4 regions of the Pseudomonas sp. EA_35y_Pfl2_R111 genome follow, and region 4 is predicted to be linked to each of the others. Evidence: riboswitches for the same ligand, from Rfam matches in the RefSeq annotation. Region 4 holds a riboswitch; each other region holds the start of a gene.
The links. A riboswitch is a leader RNA that binds a small molecule or an ion and turns the genes downstream of it on or off. The one in region 4 is predicted to bind cobalamin.
Positions count from the first base shown of each region.

Region 1 (3,877 bases), on a different contig from region 4:
ATTCGGCAGCGGGCCGAGAATCGCGCTCGGCCAGCACTGCTCGGACAAGCCGACGCTCTTGCCCGGCAGCCATTCCAGATTGCCGTGCTTGCCGACGTGGATCACCGCGTCGCAAGCAAAGGCTCGGCGCAGCCAGCAGTAGAACGCCAGGTAGCCGTGCGGCGGCACCAGATCGGGGTCGTGATATACCGCCGCTGCATCCAGCTGATAACCACGCGCCGGCTGGATGCCGACAAAGGTCAGGCCGAAGCGCAGGCCGGCGATCATCAACCGCCCTCCTCGGAACATCGGATCACGTTCCGGTCCGCCCCAGCGTTCACGCACAGCCTGCCGGTTGGCCGCCGGCAGGCTGTGGAAGAACGCCAGGTAGTCGTCCAGCGCCAGGCTCTGCGCGCAGGGCCGCGCGTCGAGCATCTCCAGATCATTGGTCACGCCGCCGAGCAGCTGGTGGATCAGCGCGGTGCCGCTGTCGGGCAAGCCCTCCACCGGATAGCCCTGCTGTTCGATTGCGCGGAGGATATTTAGCGCCGCCGCCGGGGTGTCCAGGCCGACGCCGTTGCCGATGCGCCCGTCGCGGGTCGGGTAGTTGGCCAGCACCAGGGCGATGCGTTTGTCGGCGTTGTGTTTGCGCGCCAGAGCAATCCAGTTGCGCGCCAGCTCAACGACAAAATCCATCCCCGCCAAATGCGGCTGGTAACACACCACATCGCTCTGACTGCGCTCGCTGCGCCAGGCCAAGCCCTTGAAGCTGATCGGCTGGGTGATCAAGCGGCCGTCCAGCTCGGGCAGCACGACATGCATGGCCAGGTCGCGCGAACCCAGGCCTTGGGCATTGGCTTGCCACTGCTCATGGTTATCCAGCGAGCAAATGGCTTGCAGCACCGGGATATCGCGACGGAAAGGTCGCTCGCTCGGTGCTTCCGGGTTGGATAAGGCGAACGCGGTGGTGTTGATGATCAGCGCCGTGCCGGTGTCGTCCAGCCAGGTTTCGACCTGGGCCAGGCAGGCGGCCTCCTTGAGGCTGGCCACGGCAATCGGCAGTGGATTAAGGCCCTGGGCCTGCATGCGTTGGCAAAACTGATCGATAAACCCGGTATTCGCCGCCTGCACCTGGGTGCGGTAGAACAGCAACGCCGCCACAGGCGCATCGGCCTGCCAGCTGGCTTGCCAATCGGCCAGGCTTGGATTGGCCAACTGCGGGTGATACAGGCCCACACGCGGCAGCGGCTGCGGTTCTACCCAGGCATAGTCACGCTGCAGCCACTGGCTGGCGATGCAGTTAAACAGTTGCAGCGCATTACCCGCGCCGCCCTGACGCAGAAACTGCCAGAGCCTGTGGGCGCTCTCGCTATCGACATTGCTTAGGCCCATCAGCTCGGGATCAGGGCTGTCGTCGCCCGGCACCATGATCACCCGTGCACCGCGCTCGGCCAGTTCGACCAGGCGCTCGATGCCGTAGCGCCAATAGCTGACGCCGCCGTGCACGGAAATCAGGATGACCTTGGCGTGCTGCAGCACCTGCTCGACGTAGAGATCCACCGAGGCGTGATTGCTCAGCTGCGCCGGGCTGGCCAGACGCAGACTGGGGTAATCCGCCGGCAACTGGCGCGCCGCTTCGGCCAGCAGCGACAGGTGCGAATCGCCGGTACAGAGAATCACCAGCTCGGCCGGGGTCTGGCCGAGATCGGCAATGCTGTCGAGCGGCAGCTGGCTGCCGGGCTGGGTGCGCAGCAGGTGCATGTGGGCTTAGCCTGCCAGCGCGGCGTTGAGCTCGGCTTCGATGGCGGCCTGATCCAGGGTCTGGCCAATCACCACCAGGCGGGTGATGCGCGGCTCATCGGCCTGCCAGGCGCGGTCGAAGTGTTTGTCGAAACGTTGACCGACGCCCTGCAGCAGCAGACGCATCGGTTTGCCGGGAATCGCCGCAAAGCCCTTGATGCGCAGGATGCCGTGTTTGCTGACCGCCTCCTTCAGCGCTTGCAGCAGATGGGTTTCCTCGGCTTCAGGCAGTTCCACGTGGAACGAGGCGAACTCGTCGTGATCGTGGTCTTCATGGCCTTCCAGATCATGGTGGGTCTTGCGCCCATCGATGTGCAGTTCGGTCTCGCAGTTCAGGCCCAGCAGCACGTCCAGCGGCAGCTCGCCGCCATGGGCTTCGATAACTTTCACCGCCGGCGGCAGCTCTTCCGCCACTTCAGTGCGCACCGCAGCCAGGGCGGCGGCATCGAGCAGGTCGGCCTTGTTGAGGATTACCAGGTCGGCACTGGCCAGCTGGTCGGCGAACAGCTCATGCAGCGGCGATTCGTGATCCAGATTGGGGTCGAGCTTGCGCTGCGCGTCGACCTGCTCGGGGAATGCGGCGAAGGTGCCGGCGGCCACGGCCGGGCTGTCGACCACGGTGATCACCGCATCGACAGTGCAGGCGTTGCGGATTTCCGGCCAGTTAAAGGCTTGTACCAGCGGCTTGGGCAGGGCCAGGCCGGAGGTTTCAATCAGGATATGGTCCAGCTCGCCGCGGCGCGCCACCAGCTCGCGCATCACCGGGAAGAACTCTTCCTGCACGGTGCAGCACAGGCAGCCGTTGGCCAGCTCGAAGATACGGCCGTTGGCTTCTTCTTCGCTGCAACCGATGGAGCACTGCTTGAGGATTTCGCCGTCGATGCCCAGCTCGCCAAACTCGTTGACGATCACCGCGATACGCCGTCCCTCCGCATGGGTCAGCAGATGACGCAACAGGGTGGTTTTGCCGGCGCCGAGAAAGCCGGTAACGATGGTGACGGGGAGTTTGGCGAGGGTTTGCATGGCGAGTCCTGCATGGCGTCGAAAGAAAGACGAGCAGGCAGGCGGCACAGACATGACAGCCACGGGGCGTCAGCCAACACCACCGGATCACCCCGCCCGGTTGTCGAAAGCGTGACGAGGCAGGTCTCCTGGCTCACGACCGGGCTGGCGTAGATACGCCGGCTAATCCCTTCGCCTTCCCGCGCTGACGCAGTGGCTGTTGTGCTGCAGCGCTTGGGCGGCAGAACAACGCAAGGGTACGAGTCGTTTACAGTTGCGGGGGCAGCCAGGGCATTCACCCTGTTCCCTCTTAGCTTCATGGGCATGCCCACGAAGAACCTCGAACGCGACAAGGCTACGCAGGCCATGGCGGCCGGTCAATCGCGGTTGACCGGTGCCGGCCGCCATGTTGAGCTACGCCGCCGCACACACCGAGCGCCGCAGATGATCCCCAGCCACACCCCTCGCCACCCCGCTGCCACCATTCAGGTAGTCGCCGGGCTGGGTTGCCGCAGTGGCTGCAGCGTGGAGGACGTGTTCAGTCTGCTGCTGCACAGCCTGCAAGCACATGACCTGACTGTGGATAACTTGGTGGGATTGGCCAGCGTCGCGCATAAACAGAGCGAGCCGGGTCTGCTGGCACTGGCCCAGCGCCTCGGTCTGCAGCTGAGCTGCTTTAGTGCTGAAGAACTGCAGCCATATCAGCACCTCGTGCAAGGCTCGCCGCTTACCCTGGCCGCCACCGGCAGCCCGGCCGTCGCCGAACCCAGCGCCCTGGCCCTGGCCACGCTTATGAGCGGCAATGCTGCCCGCCTGCTCGGCGAAAAAACCCGCAACGCCAGCGCCACCTGCGCCCTGGCGTCGATTGCACCCAAGGATGTGTCATGACCGTTTACTTTATCGGCGCCGGCCCCGGCGACCCCGAGCTGATTACCGTCAAAGGCCAGCGCCTACTGCGCAGCTGCCCAATGATTCTCTACGCCGGCTCGCTGGTGCCCGAGGCAGTACTGCAGGGCCATAGCGCCGAACTGGTGATCAACACCGCCGAACTGCATCTGGATGAAATCATCGCGCTGATCCGCCAGGCCCACAACAA
Region 1 is NZ_CAXAOM010000006.1:92,608-96,484, forward strand. Features, by position in the region: gene cobN (cobaltochelatase subunit CobN) at 1-1,740, opposite strand, end outside; gene cobW (cobalamin biosynthesis protein CobW) at 1,747-2,802, opposite strand; cobalamin riboswitch at 2,903-3,139, opposite strand; gene AACY25_RS19530 (cobalamin biosynthesis protein) at 3,106-3,669, shown strand; gene cobM (precorrin-4 C(11)-methyltransferase) at 3,666-3,877, shown strand, end outside.
Region 1: it holds a riboswitch for cobalamin, as region 4 does, so the genes downstream of both, cobW (cobalamin biosynthesis protein CobW) here and cobO (cob(I)yrinic acid a,c-diamide adenosyltransferase) in region 4, are expected to answer to the same signal.

Region 2 (3,877 bases), on a different contig from region 4:
ACCAGACGACGGCGGAACAGCTCGGCAAACGAGCCATCGGCGAGGTCGGGGCCGACGAAGAGAATCCGGGCATAGGGCGAAACGGGCGTGGTCATGGCGGCCTCCAAAGCGGGGCGGCAGTCTAGCAGGGGATGTTTTGCATTTGGCACGTAGCGTGGATGACGCTGTTTTCATCCACCATCGCAGTTGATGGATGAAGCGTCATCGACCCTACCCTATAACTGCAGCGCCTCGGCCAGCGCTTCAAGGCTGACAAACTCGCGCTCCACACTCGGCAACTCAGGCCGACGCAGCAGCAAAACCGGGACGTTCAGCTCCCGCGCCACCTGCAGTTTCGGCTCGGTGGACTGGCTGCCGCTGTTCTTGCTGACCAGCACATCAATGCCCAGCAGAGCGAACAGCGCTCGCTCGCCATGTAGATCAAACGGCCCGCGGGCGCCGATAATTTTCGCCCGCGGCACGGCTTCCTGCGCCGTTAGGCAACGCACGGCCCAGTACTGATGAGGGGGGATCTCATGCAGATGCTCCAGCGGCTCACGGCCGAGGGTAAATAACGGACGACGGAAGTCTCGCAGCTCAGCGACTAACCCACTCCAGTCGTCCACTTCACGCCAGTCATCGCCGGTGCCGGGCTGCCAGCCGGGGCGGCGCAGCGCCCAGCAGGCAACCCCACTCAGCTCGGCGGCGCGGGCAGCGTTGGCGCTGATCTGTGCGGCGTAGGGATGGGTCATGTCCAGCAGCAGTTCGATGCCCTGCTCGCGGATAAACGCAGCCAAGCCTTCCGCCCCGCCAAAACCACCGACACGCACCTGACAGGGCAAATCATCCGGCACCCGGCCCAACCCGGCCAGGCTGTAGATCGCTTCAGGGCTTAATCGCCGCGCCAGGCGCAGCGCCTCGGTAGTGCCGCCAAGCAGCAGGATGCGTGGACTCACGGCTTGCACACCTCCAGCAAGGTGATCGGCAAGGCACTGCGCCAGGTGTCGAAGCCACCCAACGGCTGCGCCTGGGCCACGCTGATGCGGGTCAACTCGCCGCCCACCTGCTCGCGCCAGGCCACCAGCGCCGCTTCGCTTTGCAGGGTCACGGCATTGGCCACCAGACGCCCGCCCGGCTTCAGGCTGGCCCAGCACTGCTGCAGCACGCCGGGGATGGTCACCCCGCCACCAATAAAGATCGCATCCGGCGCAGCCAAGCCGGTCAAGGCCTCGGGCGCACGGCCGGCGACCAGTTGCAGGCCGGGCACACCAAGGGCATCGCGGTTGTGCTGGATATGCGCCTGGCGGCCGGCATCGGCCTCGACCGCAAGCGCCCGGCAGCTGGAGTGTGCGCGCATCCACTCAATGCCGATCGAACCGCAGCCGGCGCCGACATCCCAGAGCAGCTCACCGGGTTGCGGCGCCAGGCGCGCCAGGGTGATAGCGCGCACGTCGCGCTTGGTCAGCTGGCCGTCATGCTGATAGGCATCGTCTGGCAAACCTGGTGTGAGCGGCAGCAGGCGCGCATCGCCGGCAGCCACGCACTCGACCGCCAGTAGATTGAGATCGGCAACGCGCGGCAACACCCAGTCGCTGGCCAAACCGTCGATGCGCCGCTCCTGAGCGCCACCCAGATGCTCCAGTACGGTCAAGCGACTGGGGCCAAAACCGCGCACACGCAGCAACTCGGCCACGGCCGCCGGGCTTTCGCCGTCATTGCTCAACAGCAGCAGCCGTGCACCCGGGAATAGCTGCGCCTGCAACGCCGCCAACGGCCGCGCCACCAGCGACAGCACTGTCACCTCCTGCAACGGCCAACCCATACGGGCGGCGGCCAGTGACACTGACGAGGGCGCAGAAAATACCCGCAATTCCTCAGCCGGCAGCTGCCGCGCCAGGCTCGCGCCAACGCCATAGAACAGCGGATCACCGCTGGCCAGTACACACACCGACGTACCACGCCGCGCCAGCACCGGCTCCAGGCTAAAGGGGCTCGGCCACAGCTCATGCTGCCCCGGCAGATCGGCAGGCAATAGCGCCAACTGGCGGGCACCGCCGACGATGCACTGCGCCTCGCTCAGCGCCAACCGCGCCGCCTCACCCAGGCCGGCGTAGCCGTCTTCACCTATACCCACCAGGGTTAACCAGGCCGTCATGCGCTTTCCTCAAACCGTCATCAGCGCGCCGCCCGACCAGCTGGCTGTCGTGCCTGCGCGCAAAGCGGGCATAATAGCGCCTTCGTCGGTGCCCGCCGCCATTGTGCATAGGGCCTAAGAGGGAATCCGGAGCGATCCGCTGATCGTGACCGAGCTGCCCCCGCAACTGTAAACAGCGAGTCTGCCGCAACTGCGCCACTGGGTAACCGGGAAGGCCGCAGCAGATGATGACCTGTCAGCCAGGAGACCTGCCGACGACGCTAGTCGCGAGTGCCAACATCGGGCGGGGTGTACCGATGCCATGAAATCCCCTGTGGGCGGATTTCGCTGGTTCGGTCGCCGCGTCTTTGTTGTTGGTGACCTTTTTGCGCGACCGTCCAACCTCCGCCGACCTGCCCGACCCACGCCCTAGCGCGTGCCCCGGCCTGCTGCGTATCGTTCAGGCGCTGGACGGTGGCATCTGCCGGGTCAAGCTGGCCGGCGGCGTGCTCAGCAGCCAACAGGCACGGGCCATCGCCGAGGCTGCTGAGCGCTGCGCCAGTGGCGTGCTGGAGCTGACCAACCGCAGCAATCTGCAGATTCGTGGCGTATTGGCTGGCCAGCAGACTGAGTTGATCGAACGGCTGCTCGCCGCCGGCCTTGGCCCGAGCAACCCGGCCGCTGACGATGTGCGCAACCTGCTGCTCAGCCCCGCCGCCGGCTTCGACCCGCAGGCCCTGCTCGACACCCGCCCGCTGGCCGCCGCGCTGCTTGAGCTGCTGCAAAACACCCCGGCGCTGCATGGCTTGTCAGCCAAATTCGCCCTGCAGCTGGACGGCGGCGAAGCCCTGGCGATGCTCGAACACCCCCACGATATCTGGCTTAGCGCCCTGCCCGGCTCGCCGGCACGACTGGCGTTTGGCCTGGCCGGCTGCCCGACTGACAAGCCGCTGGGTGTGATCGACGCAGAGCAGGCCGTGCCGCTGGTGGAGCAACTGCTCAGGCTGTTCCTCGATCTGGCTGGGAGCGAACACAGCCGGATGCGCCAGCTGCTCGGTGTGATGACGCCCAGCCAGCTGCTGCAACAGCTACAAACGTGCCTGCCCTTTGCCGTACAAGCGACCCCTACCGACTGGCAGCGCGCGCCGGTCAGCCAACGCGCGCCCATTGGCATTTATCCACAGCAGCAGAACGGCCTGTGCATGGTCGCTACCGCCACGCGCCTAGGCCGGGTCGACGCCGCGCAACTCAAAGCACTGGCCGAACTGGCTGAGCACCATGGCGATGCCAGCCTGCGCCTGACGCCCTGGCAAGGTCTGCTGCTACCGAATATCCCCAAGCACTCGGCAGAAAAATTACTGCACAAACTGGCCGAACTCGGCCTGCTGATCGATGCCAACGACCCGTTAAGCAATCTGATCGCCTGCACCGGCTCAGCCGCCTGCGGCAAAGGTCTGGCCGGCAGCAAGGCCGATGCTCTACAGCTCGCCAAGCGCCTGCGCGCGAGCACAGCACGACCGCAGGTGCACCTGAGCGCCTGCCCGCGCTCCTGCGCCGCCGCGCACACCGCGCCCTTTACCTTGCTGGCCAGCAGCGCCGGGCATTACCAGCTTTATCAACGCACGCCCGAGGCGGCCGGTTTCGGCCAACTGCTGGCCAGCGCCATGACTATCGACGAGGCCGGCGACTGGTTCGCCGCCCACTGCGCAACAGGAAACAGCGATGCTTGAGTACATCCGCGATGGCCAGGAAATCTACCGCCAG
Region 2 is NZ_CAXAOM010000006.1:77,255-81,131, forward strand. Features, by position in the region: gene AACY25_RS19450 ((2Fe-2S) ferredoxin domain-containing protein) at 1-95, opposite strand, end outside; gene AACY25_RS19455 (cobalt-precorrin-6A reductase) at 216-935, opposite strand; gene cbiE (precorrin-6y C5,15-methyltransferase (decarboxylating) subunit CbiE) at 932-2,134, opposite strand; cobalamin riboswitch at 2,204-2,404, shown strand; gene cobG (precorrin-3B synthase) at 2,500-3,843, shown strand; gene AACY25_RS19470 (precorrin-8X methylmutase) at 3,836-3,877, shown strand, end outside.
Region 2: it holds a riboswitch for cobalamin, as region 4 does, so the genes downstream of both, cobG (precorrin-3B synthase) here and cobO (cob(I)yrinic acid a,c-diamide adenosyltransferase) in region 4, are expected to answer to the same signal.

Region 3 (3,877 bases), on a different contig from region 4:
ACGCCTTCGATATCCCATTGCTGTCGCTGTGCGACACACCTGGATTTATGGTCGGCCCGCAGGCAGAGAAGCAGGCCACGGTGCGCCATGTCTCGCGCATGTTTGTTGCAGCCGCCAGCCTGACGGTGCCGTTCTTTACCGTAGTGTTGCGCAAAGGCTACGGCCTCGGTGCCCAGGCCATGGCCGCCGGCAGCTTCCATTCGCCGCTGTTTACCATCGCCTGGCCCAGCGCCGAGTTTGGTGCTATGGGCCTGGAGGGTGCGGTGCGCCTAGGTTTTGCCAAGGAACTGGCGGCCATCGAAGAGCCCGCCGCGCGCCAACAGCTGTTCGACAAGCTGGTGGCCAAGGCCTACCAGAACGGCAAGGGCATCAATATGGCCAGCTTCCTCGAGATCGATGCGGTGATCGACCCCGCGGAAACCCGCGCCTGGCTGCTGCGCGGCCTCAACGCCACGCCCAAGCCTGCACCGCGTGAAGGCAAGAAGCGCAGCGTCGATAGCTGGTAAGCGTTCAGCCCAGGGCGGGCATCTTGCGACAGCTTGTTTGGGCAGTTTCCGGCGCTTCGGGTAAACTGCCGCATCTTTTGCACCTATAACGATCTGCCTGATGCCGACGACCTTCCACGAGATTCCCCGTGAGCGCCCGCTGACGCCCCTTCTAGACCGCGCCAACACGCCGGACGAGCTACGCCGTCTGGGCGAAGCCGAGCTGGAAGTCCTGGCCGATGAGCTACGCCAGTACTTGTTGTATACGGTCGGGCAGACCGGCGGGCACTTCGGCGCGGGCCTTGGCGTGATCGAGCTAACCGTGGCGTTGCATTACGTCTTCGACACCCCGGATGATCGGCTGGTGTGGGATGTCGGCCATCAGGCCTACCCGCACAAGATTCTTACCGGCCGCCGCGAGCAGATGGGCAGCCTACGGCAGAAGGACGGCATCGCCGCCTTCCCGCGCCGCAGTGAGAGCGAGTACGACACCTTCGGCGTCGGCCACTCCAGCACCAGCATCAGCGCAGCCCTGGGCATGGCCATCGCCGCGCGCATCCAAGGCAGCAAACGCAAAGCCGTAGCGGTGATCGGCGACGGCGCCCTGACCGCCGGCATGGCCTTCGAGGCCCTGAACCACGCCAGCGACGTCAGCGCCAATATGCTGGTGATCCTCAACGACAACGACATGTCGATCTCCAAGAATGTCGGCGGCCTGTCCAACTACCTGGCCAAGATCCTCTCCAGCCGCACCTACGCCAGCATGCGCGAGGGCAGCAAGAAAATCCTCTCGCGCCTGCCGGGTGCCTGGGAGATCGCCCGTAAGACCGAAGAGCACGCCAAGGGCATGCTCGTGCCCGGCACCCTCTTCGAGGAGTTGGGCTGGAACTATATCGGCCCGATCGACGGCCACGATCTGCCGACCCTGCTCGCCACCCTGCGCAATATGCGCGACCTCGACGGCCCGCAGTTTCTGCATGTGGTGACCAAGAAGGGCAAAGGCTTCGCCCCGGCCGAGGTCGACCCGATTGGCTACCACGCGATCACCAAGCTGGAGCCGATCAACGCGCCAGCAGCACAACCTAAGCAAGCCAGCGGGCCGAAATACTCCAGCGTGTTCGGTCAATGGCTATGCGATATGGCCGCGACAGACCCACGCCTGGTCGGCATCACCCCGGCGATGAAGGAAGGCTCGGACCTGGTGGCCTTTAGCGAACGTTATCCCGAGCGCTATTTCGATGTAGCCATCGCCGAACAGCATGCGGTAACCCTGGCCGCCGGCATGGCCTGCGACGGCGCCAAACCCGTAGTGGCGATCTATTCGACCTTTTTGCAGCGCGCCTATGACCAGCTGATCCACGATGTCGCCGTGCAGCACCTTGATGTGCTGTTCGCCATCGACCGCGCAGGCCTGGTCGGCGAAGACGGTCCAACCCACGCCGGCAGCTTCGATGTCTCCTACCTACGCTGCATCCCCGGCATGCTGGTGATGACCCCGAGCGATGAAAACGAACTGCGCCGCATGCTCACCACTGGCCACCTATTCAACGGCCCGGCGGCGGTACGCTACCCACGCGGCAGCGGCCCGAATGCCACCATCGAGCCGGGCCTGGAGCCACTGGAAATCGGCAAAGGCATCGTCCGTCGCCAGGGCAGCAAGGTAGTCCTGCTGGTATTTGGCGTACAGCTGAGTGAAGCGCTCAAGGCCGGCGACGCACTCGATGCCAGCGTAGTCGATATGCGTTTCGTTAAACCCCTTGACGAAGCCCTGGTACGCCAACTGGCCGCCAGCCACGAGCTGCTGGTCACGGTTGAAGAGAACAGCGTAATGGGCGGAGCTGGCAGCGCGGTCAGCGAGTTCCTCGCCCACGCCGGTATCCTCAAGCCGATGCTGCATCTGGGCCTGCCGGACTACTACGTCGAGCACGCCAAGCCGGCGCAGATGCTCGCCGAATGCGGGTTGGATGCTGCGGGTATCGAAGCGGCCATCCGCGCGCGCCTCGCCACACTTTCTGCATGAGCACCGCTCATCCAGAGCTGAGCCAGGCTTGCTTGTAATTCACTCTGCCGCACCTTAAGGTGCGCGACGTTTTATCTGTCCGAGGTCGCTGCCAAACCAGCAGCGTGAAAAGGGAAGCAGGTGCGCCGCTGTCGATTCGACAGCGGCAAGACCTGCGCTGCCCCCGCAACGGTAACCGACAGCGCGCAAGCGCAGCCTTTCTCAAAGACCACTGGGTGCGCCTGGGAAGGTGAGAGAGGCAGTCGGCAGCCCGGAGACCTGCCTCGGCGTGAAGTGACTGGTGTTGCGGAGGGCATCACCGTCAAGCGCTGGCTATCGCCTCCTTGCCCGGTGCTTGTCCCTGCCCTCCTCGAAAGTTTTTTGCCTTTTGAGGATTCTCTACGTGAAATTGTCCCGTCTTGCCCTGGCTGTGGCGCTTGCTCCGAGCATCAGCCTTGCTGCCAGCGATACCAGCAGCCACGAACTGCCACCGCTGGTGATTACTCGCGCTACGCCGCTCAAAGCACCGGCACCAGCCAGCGTTAAAGTAATCGACCGCCAGCAGATTGAAGCAACTGCAGCCTCAACACTCCTCGATGTACTGCGTAGCCAGGCCGGCGTGCAGGTACGCGACACCATTGGCGATGGCAGCCGCGCCACCTTCAGTCTGCGTGGATTTGGCGAGAACGCGGTAAACAACACCTTGATCTTGGTCGATGGTCGCCGCCTCAACCAACCCAGCCAGGCCGGGGCCGACCTCAACAGCGTGCCACTGGGTAATATCGACCGCATCGAGATCATCCGCGGCGCCGGCACCGTCCTCTATGGCGACCAGGCGGTGGGCGGCGTTATCAATATCGTCACCCGCACCCCAAGCAGCAATGAGGGCTACCTTGAGGGCAGCCGCGGCAGCCATGATCTGGAGGCCTTTCGCGGGCATATCTACCAGCAACTCGGCGGTGGCTTTTCGACCTACCTGAGCGGCGAGTCGCGTACGTCTGACAACTACCGCGACCACAACAACGCCAGCTACAGCAATGCCTTCGCCCGCCTGCGCTATGATCATGAAAGTGGCCATGCGCTGTATGAGTACCAGACGGTCGACGATGAACTGCTCTACCCCAATGCCCTTACCAGGGCGCAACGTCGTACAGATCGCAAGCAAAGCGACTCAACAGCCTGGAACGACAGCAAGACGCAGGTGCATCGCTTTGCCCTGGAGCAGCAACTGAATGACATCTGGACTGCCAACCTCGACTACAGCCATAGCGATCAGGACAGTGTCGGCAGCTTTGCCGCACCGGATCGATTCACCCAGGACACCCGCACTGAAAGCATCAGCCCCAGACTGAGCGCGCGCTACGACAACACCCTAGGGGATGGAGAGTGGCTA
Region 3 is NZ_CAXAOM010000004.1:64,790-68,666, reverse strand. Features, by position in the region: gene AACY25_RS15825 (carboxyl transferase domain-containing protein) at 1-506, shown strand, start outside; gene dxs (1-deoxy-D-xylulose-5-phosphate synthase) at 607-2,505, shown strand; cobalamin riboswitch at 2,571-2,785, shown strand; gene AACY25_RS15815 (TonB-dependent receptor family protein) at 2,888-3,877, shown strand, end outside.
Region 3: it holds a riboswitch for cobalamin, as region 4 does, so the genes downstream of both, AACY25_RS15815 (TonB-dependent receptor family protein) here and cobO (cob(I)yrinic acid a,c-diamide adenosyltransferase) in region 4, are expected to answer to the same signal.

Region 4 (3,877 bases):
GTGAAGCGGTACTCGTTACGGGTTTTGACCTCCTTGACCAGACCGATGCCGTCCAGGTTGGGCATGTTCACGTCGCTGATGATCAGATTGATCTTTTGCCCGTTGAGCTTGGTCAGGGCGTCGCGCCCGTCGACCGCCTCGATAACCTGGTGGCCTGCGCCGGTCAGGGTCATCTTGACCAGCTGGCGCATGGAGAGGGAGTCATCGACGATCAGAATGGTTTTTGCCATGGCACAGGCTCCGGCTTACGAAGAGAAAAAGCGTCAGAAAAAGGTGACTTCGGTTTGGCTGGCACGGCCAGCCTTCTTGACGCCGCGCTCTTCGTCGGTGGTGAATTGGCGGCGTAATTCGTCGAGCCATTGCTGCGGCTTGGCGATGATCGGGTCCTGCTGTTCGATGGCGCGTTGCAGGCGTTCGAGATTGAGCTGAAGATGGTCGAGCATCTGATCGGAGCGGTCCTGGAACTGCAGGCTGACGATGATTTCCTGCAAGGTGCTCTGGGTGGAGCGGGCGTCCTGTTGCAGTTCGCGGGAGGTGTCGGCGAGTGCTTCGAGGCTGTGGCTGAGACCCTTGATGATGTCGCCCGAGACTTGGTCGAGGTAGCGCAGGTTGCTTTCCTCGCTGCTGGAAAGCTCCTCAGCCGCGCTCACCGTGGAGCGGATCGCCTTGTTGATCTCGCCGACCTTTTCCACCATGCGCTGACCGGTTTCCGCGGACAGGCTGGAAAGCTTGCGTACCTCGTCGGCGACCACCGAGAAACCGCGGCCATATTCGCCCGCACGGGCTGCCTCGATGGCGGCATTGAGCGCCAGCAGGTTGGTCTGGCTGGCGATGTCCTGAACGTGTTTGGACATCGCCTGCAACTCGCTGGCGTAGCTGTTGAGGTGGCTGATGGTGGCGAGCAGTTCGTTCTTGTGCACGCTGGCGGCGTGGAAGGCGGTGGTGACTTCGTCGAGACGCCGCTGCGCCTGCCGCAGGCTGTCGGTCATGCCGGCGTTGCCGGTTGCGCTGTCAGAGCGGCTCAGGGTCTGCTCCAGGTGCTGGCCAAGGCTGGCGAAGCGCTCGAACAACTGGCCGACATTGAGGGTCAGCAATTGCCTGATCTGTCCCAGGTTCTGGTTCCAGGCCGGCAGAACGGCGCGCAGCAGAGGTTCGCAGTCTGGTGAAGACGGCGCCTCGACAACCTCGATTTGCGGCGCGACGGCGACGGTTTGCGGCCGCAGGAACAGCGCGGCGATTGCCGTGAGCAGGGCGCCCACGCCACTCACCCACGGCAGGCCGAAGCCAAGCCCGGCCAGACAGATGACGATTCCCAACCAGAGAGTGCAATAGGTCAACACGGCGAGTTTTCCCACGAGTTCGAATGCTGGGAAAGATAGGAGTTCGCCGTGGCAACGGAATATAGGGGAAACCCCTACACCGCCTAGGGGTTTCCATCTGAAGGCCCGAACAATCGACGTTTGACGCCCAAACCCGAACTCTCTACCCTTCGCGCCTTGTAACAGGTGCCCCCCAACGCTGTGCGTGTGCGGGGTGAAACTGGGAAGTCGGTGCGTTGTGCGTTTACGCCAGTCATTCCGACGCTGCCCCCGCAACGGTAAGTGAGTCAATCGCCGCAAGTGCCACTGTGCTGTATGCATGGGAAGGCGCGGCCGAGAGCCTTGACGGTTCGCTCACAAGCCCGGAGACCGGCCTGTTGCAGTCCACGGCATCGCGGAGGGCGATGGCTGGCGCGTGCTTGGCGCTTTGCGTGGGCGCGCGCTTTCTCTATCTCCGCATGCTTTTTCCAGCCAGATCGCCCTGTGGCGGTGGAGCAGTGCGTTGACTGAATCGATTGAGCGTGACGCCCGGCATAAGGCGCGAATGGCCCGCAAGAAAGCCCTTATTGACGAGAAAATCGCCCAGGCCCGGGACGAATACGGCCTGCTGCTGGTGCACAGCGGTAATGGCAAGGGCAAGAGCAGCAGCGCCTTTGGCATGGTCGCCCGCGCGCTGGGGCACGGCCTCAAGGTTGGCGTAGTGCAATTTATCAAGGGCGCGGCCAGCACCGGCGAAGAAGCCTTCTTTCGCCGCTTTCCCGATGAAGTCAGTTATCACGTAATGGGCGAGGGCTTTACCTGGGAGACCCAGGATCGCCAACGCGATATCGACAAGGCCCGCGAAGCCTGGGCGGTAGCGGCGCAACTGCTTAACGATCCGGCCATCGGCCTGGTGGTGCTCGACGAGCTGAATATCGCCCTGAAATACGGTTATCTGGAGCTCGACGCGGTGCTCGCCGATATTGAAGGGCGGCCGCTGCTGCAGCATGTGGTGGTAACCGGTCGCGGCGCGCTGCCAGGGATGATCGAGGCGGCGGATACCGTCACCGAGATGAGCCTGGTCAAGCACGCGTTCAAGGCCGGGGTAAAGGCGCAGAAGGGAGTCGAATTTTGATCAGCGCCCGCTCTTGCCCCGCACTATTGATCGCCGCGCCGGCCTCTGGCCAAGGCAAGACCACAGTGACCGCTGCCCTGGCGCGTTTACATACACGCCAGGGCAAGCGCGTGCGGGTATTCAAATGCGGCCCGGATTTTCTCGACCCGATGATTCTCGCCCGCGCCAGCGGCGCGCCGGTGTACCAGCTCGACCTGTGGATGGTCGGCGAAGTAGAAAGCCGTCGCTTGCTCTGGGAGGCCGCCGGTGAGGCCGATCTGATTCTGATTGAAGGGGTGATGGGCCTGTTCGATGGCACGCCATCGGCCGCCGATCTGGCCCGGCATTTTGGCGTGCCGGTGCTAGCGGTCATCGACGGCTCTGCCATGGCGCAGACCTTCGGCGCGATGGCCCATGGCCTGGCGACCTTTCAGCCGGATCTGCCGTTCTCTGGGGTGCTTGGTAACCGGGTTGGCAGTACGCGGCATGGCGAGATATTGCGCGATGCGCTGCCGGCCTCGATCCGCTGGTACGGCGCGCTGCCGCGTAGCGCCGAAGTCGGCTTGCCGAGTCGCCATCTGGGTCTGGTGCAGGCGGGCGAGTTGGCTGATCTGGATACGCGCCTGGACGCCGCCGCTGATGCCTTGGCCGCCAGCGCCGATACCAGTCTGCCGCCGCCGGTCAGTTTCGCCGCGCCTGAGCAGGCAAGGCCCGCACCGCTGCTCGAGGGCGTGCGGATCGGCGTGGCGCGCGACAGCGCCTTTGCCTTTCTCTACCAGGCAAATCTTGATCTGCTGCGCGAACTGGGCGCCGAATTGCAGTTCTTTTCGCCGCTCAGCGATCAGCAATTACCGGATATCGACAGCCTGTATCTGCCTGGCGGCTACCCGGAGCTGCACCTGGCCACGCTTGAGGCCAACCAGGCGATGGCCGAGTCGATTCGCGCGCACCATGCTGCCGGCAAACCAATCCATGCTGAGTGCGGCGGCATGCTTTATCTGCTCGACAAACTGACCGACAAACAGGGCGCGAGCGGGCAGATGCTCGGGCTGTTAAACGGCGAGGCGACCCTGCAACCGCGCATGACCGCCATGGCCTTGCAGCAGGCTGCACTGCCGGAAGGGCTGCTGCGCGGCCACAGCTTCCACTACTCGGCGTTAAGCAGTGAACTGCAACCGCTGACCCGTGGTGAGTGCCCGAACTACAAGCGCACCAGTGAAGCGGTCTATCGCCAGAGGCGGATGACGGCCTCCTATATCCACTTCTATCTGCCGTCCGATCCGGCTGCGGCCGCTGCGCTGTTTCTCCCTGGAGCGCCGGCATGAGTGAACAGGCCTTCAGCCCTGATGAGCGCGCGGCGGTTTACCGCGCTATCGCCGAACGCCGCGATATGCGCCATTTCAGCGGCGGCGAGGTGGCTCCCGAGCTGCTTGCGCGCTTGCTGGAGGCCGCCCATCAGGCCCCC
Region 4 is NZ_CAXAOM010000002.1:520,343-524,219, reverse strand. Features, by position in the region: gene AACY25_RS10955 (response regulator) at 1-230, opposite strand, end outside; gene AACY25_RS10950 (methyl-accepting chemotaxis protein) at 264-989, opposite strand; cobalamin riboswitch at 1,487-1,711, shown strand; gene cobO (cob(I)yrinic acid a,c-diamide adenosyltransferase) at 1,822-2,433, shown strand; gene AACY25_RS10940 (cobyrinate a,c-diamide synthase) at 2,433-3,737, shown strand; gene bluB (5,6-dimethylbenzimidazole synthase) at 3,734-3,877, shown strand, end outside.